One region of the Paenibacillus donghaensis genome, then DNA from elsewhere that is predicted to be linked to it. Evidence: riboswitches for the same ligand, from Rfam matches in the RefSeq annotation. Region 1 holds a riboswitch; each other region holds the start of a gene.
The links. Region 1 has a riboswitch for thiamine pyrophosphate ahead of B9T62_RS33955 (ABC transporter substrate-binding protein). Riboswitches for the same ligand answer to the same signal wherever they lie in the genome.
Positions count from the first base shown of each region.

Region 2: linked by a shared signal. The riboswitch ahead of thiC (phosphomethylpyrimidine synthase ThiC) and the one ahead of B9T62_RS33955 (ABC transporter substrate-binding protein) in region 1 are both predicted to bind thiamine pyrophosphate.
Region 3: linked by a shared signal. The riboswitch ahead of B9T62_RS10140 (ABC transporter ATP-binding protein) and the one ahead of B9T62_RS33955 (ABC transporter substrate-binding protein) in region 1 are both predicted to bind thiamine pyrophosphate.

Region 1 is NZ_CP021780.1:7,494,729-7,502,663, reverse strand. It holds gene B9T62_RS33975 (response regulator transcription factor) at 1-331, opposite strand, end outside; gene B9T62_RS33970 (pyridoxamine 5'-phosphate oxidase family protein) at 601-1,041, opposite strand; gene B9T62_RS33965 (hypothetical protein) at 1,220-2,671, shown strand; gene B9T62_RS33960 (ATP-binding protein) at 2,700-4,451, opposite strand; TPP riboswitch at 4,448-4,559, shown strand; gene B9T62_RS33955 (ABC transporter substrate-binding protein) at 4,738-5,802, shown strand; gene B9T62_RS33950 (thiamine-binding protein) at 5,833-6,126, shown strand; gene B9T62_RS33945 (ABC transporter permease) at 6,123-6,884, shown strand; gene B9T62_RS33940 (ABC transporter ATP-binding protein) at 6,903-7,730, shown strand.
Region 2 is NZ_CP021780.1:316,809-324,743, reverse strand. It holds gene B9T62_RS01195 (hypothetical protein) at 1-406, shown strand, start outside; gene thiC (phosphomethylpyrimidine synthase ThiC) at 454-2,244, opposite strand; TPP riboswitch at 2,350-2,456, opposite strand; gene B9T62_RS01185 (beta-L-arabinofuranosidase domain-containing protein) at 2,512-4,815, opposite strand; gene B9T62_RS01180 (dicarboxylate/amino acid:cation symporter) at 4,838-5,539, opposite strand; gene B9T62_RS01175 (AraC family transcriptional regulator) at 5,549-6,376, shown strand; gene B9T62_RS01170 (hypothetical protein) at 6,559-7,935, opposite strand, start outside.
Region 3 is NZ_CP021780.1:2,350,698-2,358,632, forward strand. It holds gene B9T62_RS10130 (ABC transporter substrate-binding protein) at 1-974, opposite strand, end outside; gene B9T62_RS10135 (ABC transporter permease) at 1,018-1,797, opposite strand; gene B9T62_RS10140 (ABC transporter ATP-binding protein) at 1,778-2,596, opposite strand; TPP riboswitch at 2,683-2,786, opposite strand; gene B9T62_RS10145 (amino acid ABC transporter substrate-binding protein) at 3,054-3,899, shown strand; gene B9T62_RS10150 (amino acid ABC transporter permease) at 3,953-4,621, shown strand; gene B9T62_RS10155 (amino acid ABC transporter ATP-binding protein) at 4,635-5,378, shown strand; gene B9T62_RS10160 (4'-phosphopantetheinyl transferase family protein) at 5,521-6,243, shown strand; gene B9T62_RS10165 (S-layer homology domain-containing protein) at 6,823-7,500, opposite strand; gene B9T62_RS10170 (hypothetical protein) at 7,616-7,935, opposite strand, start outside.

The DNA.
Region 1 (7,935 bases):
TCCGCGCAGCCAGCTCATCCGGATGGAAGGGCTTCGTCAAATAGTCGTCTGCAAACTCCAAGCCCTGCAGCTTGTCATCAATGGACGATCTTGCCGAGAGCATCAGAATAGGCAGCTGGGGATAAGCCCGCTTCAGCCGCTGCCCGACCGTAAATCCGTCGAGTCCCGGCAGCATCACGTCCAGTATCACCAGCTGCACTCCCTCTGCCTCCTCCAGCGCTCGTTCTCCGCTCTGCAGCCAGCGGACAGTATAATTCCGGTCCCGCAAATCACCGGATACCACCTGTCCAATGTCCTGATCATCCTCTACATATAACAGTGTAATGCTCATGCCTGTTCCTCTCTCCTTATGTATCCGTTATCTCCTGGCCTGCCTTCCAAAAATCCCCGGGAAGCCAAAGCTCATGGCCGCACCCGGGGATATCAGATCAAATGTTAAGTTATTATATCATGTTTCACTAGAGTTATAGCTGCTAGAAACATCTGTATGTTCAAGTAGAGACGAGTCGGCTGTCCAGCCCAAAAAAAAGCCGGCCGCGGCCCCATGGGCCCGGCTGACTTTTTCTGAATAAGGTTGTCTGCTTCCAGATTCATCGCTCTTTATTTGCCAGAGGCCGCTCCTGCAGGTTCCCAAACCTCGTGTTTATGATCTTTGCCTTCATATTCAATCCGTGTTGGCGTCAGCTCCAGAATGACATAATCCGGGTCATCCGGGCCTTTGAACCATTTCTCCAGCTCCTTGTTCCATAGCTTGGAACGCAGGGTTTCATCCTTGGTGATGTCCACCGTAGCCTCGATTTCCAGCACATTCTTGCCTCCGCCGGCTTCATAGCCAAGCAGCAGGAAGGCGTTCGGATTATCCTTCAGCTCTTCTACCTTATGGGTCTTGCGATTGGTTGCCAGATATATATTTAGTCCGTCATGAAAGACTGCCATATACCGAACCTTTGGTTTGTTCCCGGCTTCAATGGTACCGAAGGAACCGAACTTGTTGTCATCCAGCGCCTTAATGATTGTTTGCTCCAGCTGTTTGTTATCCATTGACGAATGAACTCCTCTCTAGATCAAATAGGCTGTACTAATTATAGTGTGCCCGTCAGTACCGTATTGAATCCGGGACAACTCCACAAACTTATGATCCGCAGCTAAGTGTTGGCACAGAGGGAATAGGGTAATTAATGTAGTATTCAATCGTCAGGATAAAGGTGGATGAAGTGAAATGAGTGAGCTTTCCTCCGAACCGCAACTGCACACCGCACTCCTGCAGTTTATCTTCCCCTTCTCCGTGAAGCAGGAAGAGACCCATGAGCTGATCCGCAAGCTCGAAGGCAATGGGTTTACAAGGTTTTTTCTGGATAACACAACGCTGGAGGATGCTTATTACGGAAAGGGATATTGTGTATCCCACGAAAAGATGGAACGGACCTACCTCCCGTTTGCGGCCCATGTACTGTTTCCGCGCGAGAAGGATGAAGACTCCTTCCGCCGCTTCTCCATAGTCAACGACCTGGAATGTACCCTGACGATGGCACACCAAACCGTCCGCTTCCGGGTACTCTCGACAGATGTGTTTGTTTTGCCATTCCAGCTTGCCTTTCTGACAATCCGGGTGCAGCTTGAAGAGGAGGAACTGCCGTTCAGCGTCGCCGTTGAATTCGCCGATCGTTTCCGCACGCTGCAGGATACTTCGACTCAGGATGAGTATACTAGAATCAACTTTGGAGAACAGAGCTTTGATCAGATTGAAGACTTCGTCTTCAAACATCTGGCAAGCGGTCTGGAGGATTATATGGACCAGGCAGAGCTGAACGGGGCATACTTTGAGACGCTGCCTTTTTTTGTGGATGAAAGAATGCAGGTTCAGGCCTTCTACGGGTTCAAGCCGCAGGAGGATAGGGAAGCAATCAGCAGCGAGCTGCGCTACCGTGCTTCCCAACTGGACGGCCTGAATCTGAGAGGCGATCCTTATACAAGTGCCAGCGACCCTGAATATATTGAGCAATATTGTCAGGAGCACTGCTACAGCCGCTGGGGACCGGATACCTATTACATGACCAATGAGCAGACCTTCTGCTGCCTCAGCCAAGCCGAACCACAGATCGCGGTCAAGCTGGCCAATCAAATGTACGGTGAATATTATTACGGGCTGCTGCTAAGCCTTTTCCACAAAATCGTACTGCTCAAGCTGGCCAATATACATTCCCGGCTGCGCATCAACCATGATGTAGATGAAATTGAGAATCTGATCTTCTCGATCAATAAGTTCTCGGCCAAATTCTATTTCCTGGAGCTGATCTCCCAGTCGCAGGGACGGGAGATCTTCTTCCAGTTGCGTAAAGTGTACGGAAATGACGCCCTCTTCGGAGAAGTGAAGCAGACCTTGAACGACCTGTTCCAATACCAAGACAAATACCAGGCCAAACGCAGGGATACACTGCTGATGATCCTAACCGTATTTACCGTGGTAAGCGGAATCTATGGCATGAACCAGGTGATCGAGGACCTGAAGAGTCCGATTGACTGGAGCAAACTGCTGGAATATTCGCCGTTTGAATACTTGGCCTTATTCCTGACCTTCAGCGGGATTATGGTCAGCCTGGTGCTGACGGTTAGGGAGCTGTGGACGGGAGTCAAGAACCGACGGCGCAGGAAATTCAAATATCACGACTGAGAGGGAGTACAGCTTATGATCCCATCGTTCAAACCAGCTTATCCAGCTCCTTGCAGGCTTCCTCATGAGCCGGGGCAAGCTGGGGCAGAACCGCTGCCGCCGCAGCCAGATCACCGGCTCTGGCGGCATGCTCAATCCGTTCACACAAGGACGCCAAATATTGTGCCCCGATGCCCAGACTGCCTGACTTGATGCTATGGGCAGTGCCCTCGCTGGCAAGAGCATCCATGTTGCCGATGGCTTCCTCCAGTGCGGTGATTCTTGCCAGGGTATCGGTCTTGAACATCTCCAGCAACATGCGCAGCAGCCCCTGCTCCCCGTCTTCATCCAGTTCAAGGATGCCGCTAAGGGTCTCTTCATACAGGACAGGAGCGCGCGGCTTGCTCTTGAAACATTGATCCAGCAGCTGTTTAAGCTTGTCCAGTCCCACCGGCTTTAGCGCCCAGCCGTCCATTCCGGCCCGCCGGGAACTTTCCTCATCTGCGGAAGAACCGTCACCTGTAACCGCAATGATTGGCACCCGGAGCCGTCCTTCGGACTGTTCCAGCAAGCGGATTCTCTCAGCAGCTTCGGGACCGTTCAGTCCCGGCAGCCGGCTATCCATCAGTATCAGACCGTAAGTCCCCTGCCGCCAAGCCTCCACAGCCTCCAGACCACTGCGTACAATGTGAATATCGGTAATTCCCAGCTTCTGCAGCTGCAGCTGGAGCAGCGCGCTATTCAGGTGATGATCTTCCGCAATCAGTATCGGCAGGGGGCTGTATTCCGCTGCAGAAACGTTATTCTCCGTCTCCTGCAGATTTCTCTCAGCCGCAGATACCTTCTCCAGCAACAATTCGAACCAGAAGCATGAGCCTTGCCCCAACTCGCTGTCTACCGTGATCTGACCACCCATCAACTCCACCATCGTCTTGCAGATGGACAAGCCTAGACCCGTCCCTTCCGAAGTACTGTCCGACTCGTACTGAATCTGCGAGTAGGGCTTGAACAGTCCCTGGGTGGCCTCGACGGAAATACCAATTCCCGTATCCATGACTTCAAAACGGAGCCGCTGACTTGCGGGTTGATCCTCTATAAGTCTTACCCTGAGCTCTACCGTGCCGTCACGTGTGAATTTAATTGCATTACCGAGCAGATTAATCAATACCTGCTGGATCTTCGTGGCATCTCCCTTCAGTTCGGTCTCAATTTGCCCATCTACCCGGCAGTACAAAGCATTGCCCTGCTTCCGGACAGAGGGTAACAGAAGCTGCTGCACATGCTCCAGCAACGTACCGATCTGGACAGGCGTTTGCTCCAGCCTCATCTTGCCGGCTTCAATCTTGGAGACATCCAGCAGATTATTAATCTTCCGCAGCAAATATTGTGTCGATTCCTGAATCACCTCCACCAGCTGCCGCTGCTCAGAGGTAGCCTCGGAAGCCTCCAACAGTTCTGCCATTCCAATAATCCCGTTCATTGGCGTTCTGATCTCATGGCTGACCATAGCCAGAAACAGACTTTTGGCCTTGTTAGCCCGCTCCGCCTCTTCTTTGAGCGCCTGCAGCTCTGCATTGCTCTTAGCCAGCAGCCGGTGCATACTGATCAATTCATTGTTCATCGCAGAGAATTCGGCCAGCGCATGCCCCTCACGCTCCTGACCGAGTATAATCTGGATGGGAACACTTCGACAAAACTCGCCGGGAATTTGAGGGTGATTTAAATTAGGCCAATCTGCTGGACAAGCCGGTGGCTGGCGGCTATAATACAGCGTAAGAACGCAGAATACCCGATAACCCATAGAACCAGGGGTGCTGGAATTGGCCGGCTGAGATTGTATCCCGTAGAGATACTGACCCTTACACCTGATCTGGATAATGCCAGCGTAGGAATCGCCATTTAGTTCTGGTCCTCTGACCTTTACTATTCATGCGCTAAACCAGCGCCCCGGAGATCCGGGGCGCTTTTTGTATCGGCAGAAACTCAGTTTCACTGCAAAACTTCCGTCCGGTGGACAGTCACTAGAACGATTGCGGAAATATGCGAATAGGGTTTATATGGGTAATACTAAAGGAGAGAAGAAACAGATGGGAGTCAAAAAATCATTACTGTTATGCCTAGCCTGTCTGCTGGTCATCGCCATTGCGGGATGCGGCAGTAATAACGGGAATTCGGCCAGCCCAACCGGGAGCGCCGCACCGGAAGCCAGCCCTGAATCAGGCGCTGCGGCTACAGAAGCGCCGAAGGAGCTGACACCGGTCAAGATTGCTCTGGACTGGACGCCCAACACGAATCACACCGGCCTCTATGCAGCCAAAGAGCTGGGATACTACGCGGAAGAAGGATTGGATGTAGAGATTGTGCAGCCGGGCGCGGCAGGCGCAGACACCATGGTGACCTCGGGCGAAGCCGCTTTCGGCATCGGCGCCCAGGAGAGTCTGACCCTCGCCCGCCTTCAGGGCGTGCCGCTGGTCTCGATTGCCGCCATCATTCAGCATAATACTTCAGGATTTGCCGCACCGCAGGACCGCAATATCAAGTCTCCCAAGGACTTCGAAGGCAAAACCTATGGCGGCTGGGGTTCCCCTGCCGAAGAAGCGGCCATGAAGGCGATCATGGACCCGGAAGGCGGCGACGTCAAGAAGGTGAAGCTGATCAATATCGGCGAAGCTGACTACTTCACCGCCGTGAAGCGTGATATTGACTTCGCCTGGATCTTCTACGCCTGGACCGGGATTGAAGCCGAGCTGCGCGGTGAGCCGGTCGATATGCTCTACCTGAAGGATTATGCGCCGCAGCTGGATTACTATACTCCGGTGCTGACCACCAGCGAGAAGCAGATTGCCGAGAATCCGGAGCTGGTGAAGGCATTCCTGAAGGCTACCTCCAAAGGCTATCAATATGCGATTGACCAGCCGGAGGAAGCTGCCGCGCTGCTCAGCAAGGCTGTGCCGGACTTGGACGCCGAGCTGGTGCTCGCCAGCCAGAAATGGCTGAGCCCGAAATACCAGGACGATGCGCCGCGTTGGGGCGAGCAGAAGGCCGAGGTCTGGCAGAATTACGCCGACTGGATGTATGGTCTGAAGCTGCTGGATAAGCCTCTGGACGCTACAAGTACGTTTACGAATGATTTTCTGCCGGAAGGCAAGTAACATTCCCACACTCAGAGAGGATTGATAATTATGGCAAACACACTGCTCAGTATTCAGGTCATTCCGAAGACGCCAAACGGCGAGGATTCCATCCCCTATGTGGATACAGCGATTGAGGTTATTCAGAAATCGGGCGTCAAACACCAGGTCAATCCACTGGAAACCACGATGGAAGGCGAGCTCACCGAGCTGCTTGAAGTGGTACGCCAAATGCACGAGGCTCTGATTGAATCCGGCAGCCCCAGCGTGATTTCGCAGATCAAGATCGCCCATAATCCGACTGGCATCAGCATGGACAAGCTGACGGAGAAATACCGGCCGTGAGATCGTATTGGAAGCTGATATGGCCGCCCTTTGTGGCGGTCATCTTCTTTTTGGCCGTGTGGCAGCTGGCAGTAAGCTGGTTTCAGGTCGAGCAGTGGATTCTGCCCAGTCCGGGAGCCATTCTTCGTGAAGCTACCGGCAATGCGGCAGGTCTGTGGGATCACACGCTGGCTACGCTGCGTCTGACTCTGATCGGATTCCCGATCGGAACCGGCGTCGGCCTGCTTGTCGCCTTGCTGCTGCATCTGCTGCCCTGGGCACGGCGTGCGTTCTATCCGCTGCTGATTCTAAGCCAGAACGTACCTTCCATTGCGCTTGGCCCGCTGCTTGTCATCTGGTTCGGCTTCGGCCTGCTGCCCAAGATTGTGCTGATTACGCTCGTCTGCTTCTTCCCGGTTGCCGTCGCGGCTATGGGCGGACTTGCCCAGAGCGACCGGGTCATGATGAATTACATGAAGATGGCCGGGGCCAGCAAGTGGCAGATCTTCACCAAGCTGGAGCTGCCCCACTCCCTGCCAAGCATGTTCTCCGGGATCAAGATATCGGCGTCCTACGCCGTTATGGGCGCCGTGGTCGCCGAATGGATCGGCGCGGACAAAGGGATCGGTTATTATATGCTGCTGCAGAAGTCCGCTTACCGCACAGACCGGATGTTCGTGGCGATTACGGTTATTGTACTGCTCAGCCTCGTGCTGTTTGGCCTGATCGCCTTGCTGGAGCGATGGCTGGTACGCTGGAAACCGCGCCGCAATTCATAGGAAGGAAGGTGTATCCTCTTGTCATACTCAACAGAACAGTCTAATCCCGCTGCCGGTTCGCCTGCCCTTGAAGTGAAAGGTATATCCAAGGCCTTCTCGCAGCGGCGCCGCGTAACCAAAGTGCTGAACGATGTCTCACTGCGGGTAGAGCAGCAGGAGTTCGTCTCCATCGTCGGCCCTTCCGGCTGTGGCAAAAGCACCCTGTTCCACATCATCGGCGGCCTGGAGCTGCCGGATGCCGGAACGGTGCAGATGAACGGCCAGCCGGTCACAGGCCGGCGGGGCCAGATCAGCTACATGCCGCAGCAGCCGGCCCTGTTCCCCTGGCGGACCATTGAGGACAATGTCCTGCTCGCCGGGGAGATCAAAGGCCAGCCACAGGACGCCGCCCGTGAGGAAGCCCGCCGCTGGCTGGGCAAGGTCGGGCTCGGCGGCTTCGAGCGGGCCTACCCGCATATGCTCTCCGGCGGGATGCAGCAGCGCGCCGCCTTCCTGCGGGCGCTGCTTGCGCCCCAGGAGCTGATGCTGCTGGACGAGCCGTTCAGCGCACTGGATGCGCTGACCCGCGCTGAGATGCAGCGCTGGCTGCTGGAGCTGTGGGAGGAGAACCGCCGCTCTGTGCTGTTCATCACCCACAACATCGAAGAAGCGCTGCTGCTCTCCAGCCGCATCTACGTCTTCTCCGGCCGCCCCGGCTCCATCCTCCACACCGTGGAGGTGCCGTTTCCGCGCCCGCGCCGCGAAGAGATTACCGATGCGCCGGAATTCCTGGCGCTGAAGCGGCAGCTCTCGTTATGGATGCGCGAGGAGCAGGCCAAGGGCAAGATCCCTGCGGTAACTCCTTAGGCACCTGTACTTGGATGATACGTTAGCGGAGAGCCGCAATACTCCCTGGAGTGGATTAACGTTGAAGACTCAGCTCCATGATGGCTCCTAATCCAATCCATCGTTTTAGTTGCAAAAGTGGTTACTACTTAGGACCCCCTTTTTTTTCATGTGTTACTCGTCCGAGCCTGTCATACAACACGACAAGGAGGCTAAGAATAACAAA
Region 2 (7,935 bases), 1.4 Mb from region 1:
ATCCAGCGAGCAATATGATACAATGCATAACCACGTTATGGGCATGATGCAGAATCAGGAACGTTACAAATATCATCTGCTTGGGCTGATCGGCGTGCTGCTGAACATCAAAATCAACCGTGAGGACGCTTATTTTTGTTCCCATTTTGTAGCTTCCGTATTTGAAGAAATTGAAGTCCACCATGTGAACAAGCCGGCCTGCTTCGTAACACCGGAGGACTTTGCCCTATCTCTAAACGCCAATAAAATCTACAGCGGCAAGCTTACCTACTATGTACGCAAAACGCAGGGTCGCAAGCTCCGTCCAGCCCTCATACATACGAATACCCCCTCTATTGCACCGCCAGCTTCGGTTGCCTCACGAATGATGAGAGTAATGAAAGAACGGGCCAAGGGAATTGTCTGAGGACACCTCCCTGGCCCGCTACCCGTTCCCTACTTATAATAATGAGGTTACTTATAAATCAGTCCGCCGCCATCTTTGAACTCCGCCGCTTTCTCCCTCATTCCATCGGCAATCGCCAACTCCTCCGGGTCTTGCCCGGTTCCCTCAACCTCCTGCTGCCGCGCCGTATCCCGAATCCCATGCGAAATGCGCATGCTGCAGAACTTGGGTCCGCACATGGAACAGAAGTGCGCCGTCTTGGCTCCTTCCGCCGGGAGCGTCTCATCGTGATATTCCAATGCCCGCTCCGGATCGAGCGCCAGATGGAATTGATCCCGCCAGCGAAACTCGAAACGGGCCTTGGACAACGCGTTATCGCGATCCTGTGCGCCTTGATGCCCTTTGGACAGGTCGGCAGCGTGGGCGGCTATTTTGTAGGTAATGACACCTTCGCGCACATCCTCCCGATTCGGCAAACCCAGATGCTCCTTCGGCGTAACATAACACAGCATCGCCGTTCCGAAGGAAGCGATCATGGCTGCCCCGATGGCTGAGGTGATGTGATCATAACCAGGTGCAATATCAGTAGTCAGAGGACCCAATGTATAAAAAGGGGCGCCATGGCACAGTTCCAGCTGCTTATCCATGTTCTCCTTGATCAGATGCATCGGTACATGCCCCGGGCCTTCCACCATCACCTGCACATCATGCTTCCAAGCCAGCGCCGTCAGCTCCCCCAGAGTCTCCAGCTCAGCAAACTGCGCCTCGTCATTGGCATCGGCAATCGAACCCGGCCGCAGGCCATCACCCAGGGAGAAAGCCACATCATATCTTTTCATAATCTCGCAGATATCCTCGAAATGGGTATACAGAAAGTTCTCCTGATGATGTGCAAGGCACCATGCCGCCATAATCGAACCCCCCCGGGACACAATTCCTGTCATTCGTTCCGCCGTTAACGGGATATAGCGAAGCAGCACTCCGGCATGAATGGTAAAATAGTCCACCCCTTGCTCTGCCTGTTCAATAAGCGTGTCACGGTAAATCTCCCACGTCAGGTTCTCCGCTTTTCCGTTTACTTTCTCAAGCGCCTGATAAATCGGCACCGTACCAATAGGCACGGGGGAATTGCGGATAATCCATTCCCGGGTGGTATGAATATGATTGCCGGTGGAAAGATCCATAATATTATCCGCGCCCCACCGAGTTGCCCATCTCATCTTCTCAACCTCCTCCTCAATCGAGGAGGAGACGGCCGAATTGCCGATATTAGCGTTAATCTTCACCAGGAAATTGCGCCCGATAATCATCGGCTCGCTTTCGGGATGATTAATATTCGCCGGAATAATCGCACGTCCGCTGGCTACCTCAGCCCTGACGAATTCCGGTGTTACGTTCTCGCGAATCGCAATATATTCCATCTCTGCTGTAATGATGCCTTGACGTGCGTAATGCAGCTGGCTGACATTACGTCCTTCCCTTGCTTTTAACGGTTGGCGTCCAGTACATGGAAATACTTCTACCGGTGACTTGCTGGCAGCGATACCGCCGTTATCCTCCGGTCTGATCACTCTTCCCTCATAGGCTTCTGCATCGCCGCGATCCATAATCCAGCACAAGCGGTGTGGCGATAAGCCTTGACGGATATCGCTATAAGCCTCGCTATCAGTATAAGCACCGCTTGTATCGTAGACTCGAAGCGGCGCATTGTCTTCTTCTCCGGCCATTCCTGTGGTTCTGCTCAGACTGATTTCACGCATCGGAACCCGAATATCCGGCCGCGAGCCCTCCACATAGACCTTCTGGCTTCCCGGAAAAGCAGACAGATTCACATTACCCTCATTTGTTGTACTTGGCATTCTATTTCCTCCTAATGGAATGGTTATAAATAAGAATGCGCAGCAAAAAGCCGCTCCACAATGGAGCGGCTTGATTAAAGAACAGCAAATAATAGCTATGCTCAAAAAAGTCCGACTCCACTTTCCTACGCTGGTATAATCCAGATCAGGTTCAAGGGTCCGGAAATGCACTTTTCCCGTCTCAGCCTATTCAGGCTCCCCTAGTGGGTATCTTATTTATTTAGTTATAAGCTACATGCATTGGGTTCTTTTGTCAAACAAATATAATCAGCGGGCAAGTTTGAAGTACACATGATAACGTTCATCTTGAATTAGATACAGGGGAACAAACTCGACAACATCCAGAATAAACGTCAAAGGGTTGTCCTTTTGTTGAATGACTTGTTCCAGAAGTTCTTGTTCACTGTAGCTCCAGGAGAGATAATCCTGTTCCCCGCTTATTGCCGCCAGGACATACGGTCCATAAGCGAGACTTTTAAGGGTGTGGTCATCGGAGACGCCAACCAATCTCAAAGAGCAGGGCAGCATCAGCTCGATTTCATCCTTTTTCCATACTTTACGCAGCTTTAAATATCCGTGTTCATACTCCAGATCGCGGCAAGGCTCTCCGTTAATCTTTACTTGAACGGGCCCTGATACCCAATCGGGAATTCTGAACATAAGGGTCGTCTCGGGACCGCCCTCGATATAAAAGTGGACCGTCTCCAAGCCGTCCCGGTCCCGGTTCTGCACCAGGCTGAGTCCCTGCTCGCTCCAATCCAGTCGAGAGGGAATATACAAGTTCACATACAGTCTGTCTTCATCATGAAAATAGATGGCTTCCTGGTATTTAAAATGATTTTCCAGACCGGTTCCATGACAGCAGGTATTTTCATGCGTATCGAATTTCTTGATAGATCCGGGCGCCAGTGGCATAAAGTAGGTGCTGCCACCCTCCGCTTTTCGGCTATTCTCTGAGGCAAGAATATGGTTATAAAGCGCCTTCTCATAATAGTCCATATACGTTTTGCGCGGATTAAACTGAAAAAGCTCCTTGGTCAACTTCAACATATTATAGCTCGCACAGGTTTCCGCCGTTTTATCGGTGAGAAAGCCGGCAATGGCGTCCGGCTCTCTGAACATTTCCGTCTCTCCGGTGCCTCCGATGGAATAACTATGACTTTGTGTCACCATCGTCCAGAAGTTCTCTGCGATATTGAAATAAGCCTTGTCCCCCGCAACCTCAAACAGCTTCAAGGCTCCAATCACCTGTGGAATGTGCTGGTTGGCATGCATATTTCCCAGAGTGTCTATATTCTCCTTCATCGGAAGGAACAGCTTCTCATTGTCAAAATATTTCGCTGTCATCAAATAATGTTCATTGCCGGTGATCGCATATAACTTAGCCAATACCTCATTCATACCCCCAAATTCCCCGGCAATATAAAGTGACCACATTTTATGCAACTGCTCTCTTGGAAGCCGGCTTAGTCGGTTGTGGAGCCAATGGCCCAGTTTATCGCATATATCCAAAGCTTCGCTCTGGTCCGCCAATTCGTAACAATCCAGCAGACCGGCCATAATCTTGTGTAGCGTATAGTAAGGAGCCCATATATCCGGATAAGTGGTGTACTGCTCCAGCAGATTAAACTGTTCTTCCGAATACGCGCTCAGGAAACCCTGGCCATAGCCCGCCTGTTCAGACAGGGCTGTCTGACATTTGCCCAATTCTGTAACCATGTATTGAATTTTGCCCAGCAGCACGGAATCTCCCGTGGCATTATAAGCAAGAGCCAGTGAAGAAAGATAATGTCCAGTGGTATGTCCCTTCAGATTGCATTCCGGAGCGTCCCATCCCGTCATTGGCTGTGCCCCTTTAGTATCCCCGGTGGCCGCCGCTCTGAAATTATACAGCATCTGGTCATCATCCATCGACCGCACAAACTGCAGAAAACGGTGCATAGCCGCTCCAAATTCACTTTTACTTTCCAAGCTTACCTTTTGACCCTGAAATTCCTGTAGCCGCTTGACGTGATCGCCTGTTTCCTGAGCCTTATCCACCACTTGAATGGTGACTAAAGCCTTCAAGGGACTTCCTTCTACTGTACCGTGGATCGAAAAAAATCCAGGTTGCCGATAAGCCTCCTCTTTCACCGGGTCCCAGGAAACCGGGCTTACCGTATAACTTCCGGTATCATTTTTTACAATGACGACGGTTGGCAGTTCCGGCTGTTCCCCAACGTTCGTGCGCACGGTCAGCGGATTAACTGCAACAATCTTTGCTTTATATTCTTCCTGGAGAACCGTTGCTTCAAATGTCTTGCGGGTTTCTTCTCCTTCATACGTTAACGTCGCGACAAGGACAACTTTCCGATTGCCTACCCCAAAGGTAGGTCTGGTAACCTTGCCTGTATGACTTATAAATAGAGTCTCTTTCGATTCCCATTGAATGGAAGAGCCATACTTCCCCTTCAGTGGAAGCTTCAAATCGGCTTCTACTGTATTTAAGTTTCCCAGATAAATCGCATTACTGTCCAGTTCCGTTTTTTCTTTCGCGCTTGCCAATCTGACGGCGTTTTGCCCCAGTTCCATCTCCAATCCGCCTTTCTGTACTCTACGCCTGTGTCACAGCGCCTATTTTTTGTTTGATCCAGTTCTTGCCTTCGATAATCCGTGAAATCACCATACTAATGGCCGGATCGCCGGTTACATTCACCATAGTGCACAGCGGGTCTGTAATCGTTCCCAGAATCACCAGGATCGGAACCGCTTCCATCGGAAACCCGAAGGCGGTACAAATAAACAGTTCCCCAATAAACCCGCCGCTGGGAATTGTGCCTACAATAATTCCGCTGATTAAGGCAACCAGAACGGCCTTAGCCATATCTCCCGTGCCCATCGTCATATCAAAAATCCCGAACAAGAAAAGAATTTTGATCATTTGGACGGCTACTACTCCATTTTTGTGCATACTTGCACCAAGCGGTATGATGATGTCGCCGATTTCATCGGGAATATCCATTTGCTTCACGGCCAGTCTGTTCACGGGAATACAAGCCGTACTGCTGCATGTTCCCATCGCTGTGGTCAACGGCAGCCATATATTTTTCCAAAAACGCTTGACTCCGGTTTTCCCTCCCCCATAATACGTAGCCAAAAAGGAAAACAGAATGAAAAACAATATACAAAAAACCACGTAAATAATGGACGCCCGGGCAACGGACCAGACAATTTGATTGCCTACCTTGCCGATCAGTGTCGCGAAGTAGCAGGCGATGCCCACAGGAGCGTAATACATAATAATAGAAATCTTCATGAACGCCGCATGCTTGACCAAACCTTTGACTTGATATTCGTCTTTTCGGGAACTCTTTATCTGGAGGAGGATGGGCGCAAATATACGATTGAGCCCAACCAATATTTAATTTTGCCGCCCGGGAATTTGCATAAAGGCTACAAAGCCTGCACTTCCGACACGACCTTCTCCTGGGTTCATTTCTATACAACGGGACATTACTTCTATTCCGAGAATCCCATCACTCAGGTCGATTCCAAAATGAACAAAACGAAATACTATAAAAAAGATGTGTTTTATATTTCGCTTCCCCAATACGGAAGGATTGACGACAGCCTGCATGAAATCATGAAGAACTATATGGATAGTATTTCCCAGGTCAAAATTGATAAATATCAGAATGAGAAGCTGTTTTATTCGTCGACAAAATCCCAGATCGAATACCAGCAGTCATTTCTGAAAATATTAACAATTTTATGTGATTTACGGGAACATCAAAAAGAAAAGGAGCTGGCAGAGGAAATTTTAGATTATTTTTCTTCGCATTATCAGAACCCTTTCGATTTGAACCAACTTGCCGCCCAGTATTCCTTTCATCCGGCCCATATCATTCGCTCCGTAAAGAAAAAATACGGACTGAGCCCACTGCAATTGCTGCTCTCCATCAGGGTCCAAAAAGCAATGAAGCTTCTGGCAGAAAAACGTCACTCCGTCGGGGAAATCGCTGCCCTTGTCGGCTTTACCGACTCTTCTTACTTTTGCAAGCAGTTCAAAAAGATCACTTCTTTAACGCCATTGCAATACCGCAATCAGCCAGTTGTCAACCTGTCGACACCGAATAGATCAGAATTCCATTAACTCATCTTAATTGGCTATGAATAAAAGTCCTTTGCGGCTAACGATGTAAGTGCTTGTCCCCAGATCGGGACAAGCACTTACATCGTTAAAACAAAAAACGAGCGCACCCCCCTGAGACGGTCGGTATGGTTGACTTCTACTCTTCAAAATATAAAATATGCCGCCAATAGGCGGCATAAAAATCACTTTATTCGATGAACTCTAAAATAATCAGCCCAATCACCATCAATTACAACGGCTACTGTATCTACTTTTGTCTGGTATTCATTCGTTGCTGTAAACGTGAAGGTGACCGGCCCATCCGGCAGTTTATCAAAAGCCGGATCATAGAGCTCGCCCATCCACCTTGTCTTCTCCTCATCCGCTGCAATCAGCTGCGTGGTGTATCCACCAGTCATGGTCACCTGTACGGTATCCGGCAAGCCCGTCGCTGTTCCCTGCAGTACAAACCGCTCGCCTGCCCAATACACGTTAAAGGCTCTTGGCGATTCCTCGTTGCCGCTTTTCTTCAGATTATAAGCTTTGCGGTTGGCATCCCACTCCGGCGTATGGCGCACGGCTCCTTTAATGCTGAGCAGATTGACCATAAAGTATTTGTGCGGCGCGGTCCGGCTCCATTCGAACCCGTCGAAGGCCTCCAGCTCCACCGCATACTTCTCATTCTCGATCAGTGTGCCTGCCGGGATCTTCCACTGCTTCGCACCGGAGGCTTGTTCCCCTGACTGGACCTTGACGGATCCCGTCGCCAGGTTGATGATCCGCACCCGGAACCGCTGCTGCAGATCGCCATCCTCATCCTGGTACTCCCACTTGATAATCGGCGTTAACGTGCTGGCAATCGTTGGCTTGTCCGGATTGATGCTGGTCGGATAGGTAATATTGACTGTTGGCAACCGGTTCACGACCGTCAGGGTCTGCGACAGCTCTCGCCGCAGTCCGAGCGAATCGGTAACCACCTGCCGGTAGGTGAAGCTGCCGTTTGTGCTGAACTTCTTGGTGAACGTACTCTTAGTGCTCGTCAGGCTTTCAGTCCCGTCCGCCGGCTTCAGATAATATTGATAGCTGATTACGTCACCCTTCGGCTCGTCCGGGTCTGTCGCCGTGCTCTGGATCGTCAGCGTATCGGTGCGGTAAATCGGCACTTTCACTGCATTCTTGCCCGTGTCCGTCAGCAGCGTGAAGCCCGGCTGCGGCGGGTTGTCGATAATAAACGACTTCTCATTAGAGATTTCTGACCAGGAGCCTTTGGAGAAGGCCCGGCCATTCACGATGAAATACTCAAACCGTGCAAAGGTTCCATTAGGTACCTGGTACTGGCGGATGCCCCCGCTGCTGTCATTGTTCTCTATCGACTTCGCCAGCAGGCTGTCCTTGGTGAAGAATTCCAGGCGGTATTTCTCCTGCGGATCATTCTCCGGGTCGGCGTAGGTCCACTGGATCAGCGGATCACCTTGGGTTTCGGCATCCAGTACCGTCGGATTTGCTTTTGTCCCTGCAGGCGAGGTGAGCGTAAGTCCCGGTGGTTGATTCTCAGCCACTTTCACTTTTAATGAAGCGAT
Region 3 (7,935 bases), 3.4 Mb from region 1:
CAGACGGCCGGGTCCTGATAGCCGAAGGCTTCATTGCCCGCGTCCATCAGGGGCAGCAGAATCTGCAGGCTCTTCTGCTCGATCTCCGGATCAAGCGGAGAAGTAGCATCCTCTTGCTCCAGCAGCCATGCTATTGCCTCCTTGGGATGCTCCTGCACAAACTGCTGGCCTTTGGTGGCCGCCTGGATAAACTGGCTGAAATAGCCCTGCGAATCCTGCAGCCCTTGCTCGCTGCTGACCAGCACCAGCTCATAGTAGTCAGGAACGCCATAATCAGTCGGATCGAGAGAGAGGACCGGATGGCCTTCTTTTTCCAGAATCAGCTGCTCGTGGTTAATGAATCCGCCCATAATGGCGTCCGTTCTGCCGGTAGCAATCGCCGGGATCAGATCGAAGCCTATATCGGTGAGCTGCAGGGATGCCGGGTCTCCGCCATCATTTGCCACCATCGTACGGATCATCGCTTCATAGAGCGGGATGGAGGAATAGCCGACCGTTCCGCCTGCCAGATCCTTCGGTGTCTTGACAGCGCCATCCTGTGGCACCATCAGATGGTTCAGCGGATGTCTGACAAGGGCCGCAATCGATTTGACCGGGATCTGCTCGCCGCGCGCCATCAGCACCTGGGGCTGGTAGCTGAGCGCCAGATCCACCTTACCTGCCGCTACCAGCTTCAGCGCATCATTGCTGTCCGCAGGCATCTGGATTTCTACGTCCAGACCAGCATCGGCGAAATAACCCTGCTGCTCGGCGGCATACAAGAAGGAATGTACGGCATTCGGATACCAGTCCAGCATGATCGACAGCTTGTGGGGTTCGCTCTCCGCTGCAGGTGTATTGGCTGCTGCAGGAGTACCTGTGGCTGCTGCGTTATCGCTTCCGCTGTTGCTTCCGCAACTGCTAAGGATCAGCATCAGGCTCAGGAATAACAATATAGTTTTACTAAGATTGCTTTTAGTACGGGTATGACTCATGTTTGGAATCCTCCTGTTTTCGCAGAAACGGATGCCATCTCCCTCAGAGGACGGCAGAGCCGTTTCTTCTTAAAATAACTACTTCAATCCAAGCGACAGCGAGAAACAGCAGGATGCCCATGACCGACAGCAGAATCACCGCCGCAAACATCTCGGCGCTCTGTAAATTGCCCGCCATCCGGCGGCTGAAGTAGCCCAGACCCTCACGGCCGCCCAGCCATTCGCCAATTGTCGCCCCAATGACACAATATACAACCGACAACTTAAGGCCGGAGAAGAAGGCAGGCAGTGCCAGAGGGGCCTGGGTCTTCGCCAGCACCTGCCAGCGGCTCGCGCCCATCGTCAGCAGCAGGTCACTGTAGCCTTTGCCGCTTGAGCGGAGGCCGTCGTAGGTGCTGACCACCACCGGGAAGAACGCGGTCAGGAAGACCACCGCCACCTTGCTCCACAGCGTATAGCCGAACCACATAATGAAGATCGGCGACAAGGCAATCAATGGAATCGTCTGGCTGATGATTAGAAAAGGATAGAGGGCTTTCTCCAGCGGCCGGAACATAAACATTCCCGTGCCCAGCAGGGTACCGCATAGGATTGACAGCAGGAACCCGGTAAGCACCTCCTGCAAGGTGGCGAGCAGATGCACGCCAATCAGCAGCTTCCGGTGTTCCAGCAGGGCCGCTCCAATGGAGGAAGGGGCAGGCAGGATGAACTCCGGGACAGCGCCCAGCCGGACCACTAGCTCCCAAACCGCCAGCACCACCGTGGCCAGCAGTGTGAACGGCCCGTATTTCTGCAGCAGCCCTTTATATGATTTTGCTCTCATACAACCTCCGCTCCAGCTGCGCACGCAATTCAATGAATCGTGGCTCATAGTTCATCGTGTGTGTTCTCGGTCTTGGCAGCTCCACAGTCAGCTCTTCCAGGTCCTTCTCTGGACCAGCAGCCATCAGATAAATCCGGTCGCTGAGCAGCAGCGCCTCCTCCAGGTCGTGGGTGATGAATAGAACCGTCTTGTTCAGGCTCCCCCACAGGTCCAGCAGCCAGCGGTGCAGCTCTCTTTTGGTCAAGGCGTCCAACGCACCGAAGGGTTCATCCAGCAGCATGAGTTCACTGCCGGTTACAAGGGTGCGGATGAAGGCCACGCGCTGGCGCATGCCGCCGGACAGCTCGCGCGGGTAGGCGGCTTCATAGCCGGCTAGTCCGAATTGGCGCAGCATTTCGCTTACCCGGGCGGCGTCTTCCTGTTTGTTGTTCCGGCGGCTTAAGGTGAGTGGCAGCAGGCAATTGTCCAGCGCCGTGCGCCAGGGCAGCAGCAGATCCTGCTGCGGCATATAGGCGACCTTGCCCAGCCGCTGCGGCCCCGGCGTTCCGCCATCCAGAGCGAGTCTGATCTCGCCGCTGCCTGGCTCCAGCAGTCCGGCAATCATGCGGAACAAAGTGCTTTTGCCGCAGCCGCTCGCACCGACCACGGAGATGAATTCTCCGCGCCGCACCTTCATGGAGAGATTGGAGAATACCGGAGTGCGGACAGGTCCGGGAAAGCTGTAGGCCAGATGCTGAATTGATAATAACTCCGTAATACGCAGCCCCTCCTTAGTAGCTTGAATTTCATTCCTTTCCATAAAAACAAGAAAGACCCATCTAGTTCCCGGAGGAATAAATGGGCCAAATCATCCACGCTGCATCTGCCATTGCCATGCAAATCTATGAACATTCTGCTCCACTTCCCTCCGCTGGTATAATCCAGATCAGGTTCCAAGGGTCCGGAGCATCAAGCTCCATCTCAGTCAGGCGACTCCCCTAGTGAATAAACAGGACACTATGAAATTACAATCGGTTATTAATATAGCACAACCTGGAAAGCTGTGGCAATGAATATCAATGAGGGCGGCGCAGACCGTTCACGAATATAGCAGGATAGGGGAAAGAGAACTCCCTGCACATGTGCAGCAGCAGCGTATGTGCAGGGAGTTTTTTTGCGATGACAGCGCGACTGGGGTGAGGAGAAATTATTGCATTTTCCGGGCAAGCTATAGCTCAGTCATTAAGAAAGGGGAATTTGGAATGAAAATACCTGTAATGCGTAAGTTGAGTCTGCTCTTCCTGCTGGCTTTGGCCGTGTCGGGCTGCGGGAATAATACAGCCGATAATTCGGCGGCTGAACCTACGGCAGCACCCAAACCAGGTTCTGCTGCAACCGCGGCACCTCCAGCTGCAGCAGACGACAGTCTGCAAGCCGTCAAATCCAGGGGCAAGCTGCGGATCGGCACCGAGGGCACCTACGCGCCATTCACCTATCACGATACGGACGGTAAGCTGACCGGCTTTGACGTTGAGATTGCCACAGAAGTAGCGAAACGCCTGGGGGTGGAGCCGGAATATTTTGAAACCCAATGGGACGGATTATTTGCCGGGATGGATGCTAAGCGTTTTGATGTGATTTTTAATGAAGTATCGGTTACGGATGAGCGCAAGGTTAAATATGACTTCTCCGAGCCCTATATCGTTTCCAAGGCAGTGCTGATTGTCGGTGAGAATAATGAGGAGATTACGAGCTTCGCTGATCTTAAGGGGAAGAAGTCCGGGCAATCTTTAACCAGCAACTTATCCAAAATAGCAAGTGAAAATGGTGCGGAAATCGTGGCAGTGGATGGTTTCAACCAGGCTATTGACCTGCTGATTTCGGGACGGATCGATGCAACGGTGAATGACGGTTTGTCTTACCTGGATTTGAAGAAGCAGAAGCCGGATGTGAAGATCAAGGTGGTGGATGAAATAGAAGGAGGTTCACAAAGTGCGGCAGCCTTCCTGAAGGGACAAGATGAGCTGGTTCAGGCTGTCAGTGCTGCGATTTCCGATATGAAAAATGACGGCACCTACCTTACTATTTCCGAGAAATATTTCGGAGCCGATGTTTCCAAATAATTTAGGGCCAGGTTTCCGCTGCGGACTAGAGGCCTGCGAAGGATGTCATAACGATGGATGAGCGCAAACTGCAGATTGTAATAGACTCGCTGCTGCCACTGCTGAAAGCCGGGGTGGCTTTTACCCTTCCCCTGACGCTGGTATCTTTTGTGCTGGGCCTGCTGCTGGCGGTATGGACGGCGCTTGTGCGGCTGGCCCCTTGGACGTTTCCCAAGCTGATTGCCCGCTTCTATGTGTGGATCATCCGTGGAACGCCGCTTTTGGTGCAGCTGTTTATTATTTTTTACGGCTTGCCGACATTGGGCATTGTGCTTGATCCATTTCTTGCCGCAACCATTGGATTTACACTTAGTGTGGGCGCTTATTCATCGGAAATTGTGCGTGCCGCCATTCTGTCGATCCCCAAAGGCCAGTGGGAGGCCGCTTTCTCAGTCGGCATGACCCGGTCGCAGGCGCTGCGCCGGATTATTCTGCCGCAGGCCGCACGTGTCTCGGTACCCCCGCTGTCCAACTCGTTCATTAGTCTGGTAAAGGATACCTCACTGGCGGCAACGATTACCTATGTGGAAATGTTCAAAACCGCGCAGCAGATTTCCGCCACCACCTACGAACCGCTGCTGGTGTACTGTGAGGCCGGGGTGTTCTATCTGATGTTCTGTTCGGTACTGTCCGTGCTGCAGATCTATCTGGAGAAACGTCTGGGCCGTTATTCTGCAGGTTAAAGGAGAGATACATTTGATTGAAATCGCTGATTTGCATAAATCCTTCGGCACGCTGCAGGTATTGAAGGGGATTGACCTTAAGCTTGAAGACGGCAAGGTGCTGGTCATTATCGGCCCCTCCGGTTCCGGCAAAACCACACTGCTGCGCTGCTTCAACCTGCTGGAGATTCCTGACCAGGGCACTCTGGCCCTCGGAGATACCGTGATTCATTTCAACGGGCTGGTTACCATTCCCCGTAAAGCACTTCAGGCTGTTCGCCAGCATACGGGAATGGTGTTTCAATCCTATAATTTATTCCCGCATATGACGGCGATTGGTAATATAATGGAAGGACAGGTTACCGTTCAGAAGCGGTCTAGAGATGAAGCGCGTAAGCGTGGACTTCAATTGCTGGCCAAGGTGGGCCTGGCTGACAAAGCGGATTCATATCCGCACCAGCTATCCGGCGGACAGCAGCAGCGGGTGGCCATTGCCCGGGCTATGGCGGTGGAGCCGGAGGTGCTGCTGTTCGATGAACCAACCTCGGCGCTCGACCCCGAGCTGGTGGGTGAAGTGCTTAAGGTGATCCGCCAGCTGGCTGCGGAAGGCATGACGATGATTATTGTGACCCATGAGATGAAATTCGCCGCCGACGTGGCAGACTGGGTAATTCTGATGGATGAAGGTGTGATTCTGGTGCAGGGTACCCCTCAGGAGGTGCTGATAGAGACGAAGAACCCGCGTGCGCTGCAGTTTCTCAGGCAGACTGAGCGGTGATGAGGGTAGCGAAGGTGGATGGTGGACGCTAACAGCTGGCTATCAACTGCTGACTGCTCCTTGGATTCTGCTGAACGTTGTTTAGCCAAGTATCCTGGTTAGGTTGCAAGACAAGTATTAGTACAATGGCGGGAGAGGTTGTGTGGGTGTGAAGATGTGGAACGGGGAGGACACTGGAGTCTGTTGTGTTGAAATACCGGCTGATGTGGCGGAGCCGACCGTGCTGCAGTTGATGTCAGCGCTGTCTGCCGCGAAGCAGCAGAAGATCAGGCGGTTGATGAGGCGGGAGGACGCGCTGAATGTGTTGATGGCGGACATCCTCTCCAGGCTGTGCATCTGCCGGACACTGGGCATCAGGAACAGGGAGATTGAATTCGGTCAGAATGCGTATGGGAAACCCCATCTTATGGGACAGAATAGGCTTCATTTCAACCGTTCCCATTCCGGGTCCTGGGCAGCTGTGGCCGTATCGACCGAGAGTGTGGGAATTGATGTGGAACGGATAAGCAAGGCCGATCTAGGGGTGGCTGAACGTTTTTTTGCGCCGCAGGAGTACAGGCAGCTGCTGCAGGTGGAAGGGGGGGAGAGGCAACGTTTCTTCTATGATCTGTGGACGCTGAAGGAGAGTTATATCAAGGCAGCCGGACAAGGGTTGTCGCTGCCTTTGTCCTCGTTCTCGATTGATTTGCGCAGTGAGCAGATCACCCTGGAGACGGAGCATGAATGGAAGCCTTGTTACTTCCGCCAATATCCGATTGATCCCGCATATCGCTTATCACTCTGCTCGCCGCTGAACCGTTTGCCGGATGACGTGGAGATGATAGGGCTGGCAGATCTGTGCGAGGAATTCTCACAGTATTTATAGGTCATTATAGGTATACATAAGATAACAGCAGGTTGGACAAGGAACCAACGAACCAACGAACCAACGAACCAACGAACCAATGAACAACGAACGAACAAACGAACGAACGAGCCAACGAACCACAAACATACGAACCCGCGAGCCAACCAACCTCACGACGGACCGTTTAGCCCCTATTTCGTCATTTCTGCGTTATTTTGCTGCGTTACGGACCCTATAGACCTTATTCGTACACTTTAGGCTCCCAGCAGAGGGAATTAGGCCAAATAGGGGCAACTGAGTCTGTTAGCGCAGTGAAATATGCTGTTTTGCAACAGATAAGGGCTCCTCGGTCCGTTGTCCCTCAACGGCCACGGGGAATAATGAGTTGGTTACTGGCGGGGTTCAGACTTATTCTGGAGAAACGGTAGTGTTCGCCTTTAACAGCGATTGGAAGAACCCTTCGAACCCGAATCGAGGCTTCATTCACAAGTAACCTACCGCTGATTTTGGTTTTGAACCGAAAAATTGACATCCAAACTTTTAATAGTTTGGATGTCAATTTTTGTTAGTATTGAATCCTTCTGGTTCATGGAAGGATTATTCCGCTTCCAGAGCCGCAGCCTGCTGGGAGCTCAGGTAATCAAGTGCGTTATACAGCATTACTGCTGCTTCAGCGCGTGTGATTTCGCTTTTTGGATTAAATTTGCCCTTGGCATCCAGGCTGTTGATGTTGTACTTAAGGGAACGCTGGACGCTGCCCTGATAGTCAGGGGTCAATTGATCTTCATCTGCGATCTTGGCAGGTACGATGTTGATCATTGGCAGGCCGCCAATTTGCTCAATCCCTTGCACAAGGAAGGAAGTGAACACTTCTTTGGTGATTAGCTTGGCAGGATCAATGTTCTCAGGAATCTGGATTCCGTTGTAGTGGGCATTGATGAACGCTTCCGCGTACCAGGCTTTGTCTTTCACTTTGGTGAACAAGGCGCTGGCAATCGGAGCCTTGTTGTAGTCAATGGCAGCCAGACTAAGCTGGAGACCGCCGGAGATAAACTGAATCCCCTGTGCTGTCGTAACCTTGGAGCCGGGCAGGAACTGGGTGTCCGAGATGCCTTTGATCAAGCCTTGTTCTTTAAGCGAGATGATCTTGTCTTTGCCGCTGGTGCTGCCAATATCCTTGAAGCTGTCTCCAGCAGCAAACATCTGGCTTCCCAGAGAGAAGGAGAGCAAGGTTACTGTTGTAATAGCCGCTAAGGTTCTTTTTCTCATATTCATGTTCATTCCACCTCATAGTTGGGTTTGGCCGGTTGGCCTTTATTACCATCTTTGACGGGGAGTTGAACCGAAAGGTTGCGGACCTCTACATATTTTATTCTTGTGCTCTAACCTTTCACATCATTTCACGAAAAAGCTGGTTGCGGTACGGGTATTTGCTGAAACGTGTCTTGAAGCTCATGAACACCCCATAGTCTGCTACGGTGACCGTTCTGAGCGCAGAGGTGGGGATTAAGCGCCTTACCATCGCCTCGACCGCGCCTGTATCCTTGCGCCGCAGAGCTGCAGCGAAAGACCTGGCGAAGGTGTAGCTGCCGGCCAGCTTGCGGTACAGCGGCAGCGCCGAGCGGGCAACATAGCGGTGTGCCCGGGTATTGAAGGTGAACTGCACCAGGCCGGTTGGGATGGTGGTGCCGCTAGTATAGTAAGCAACGG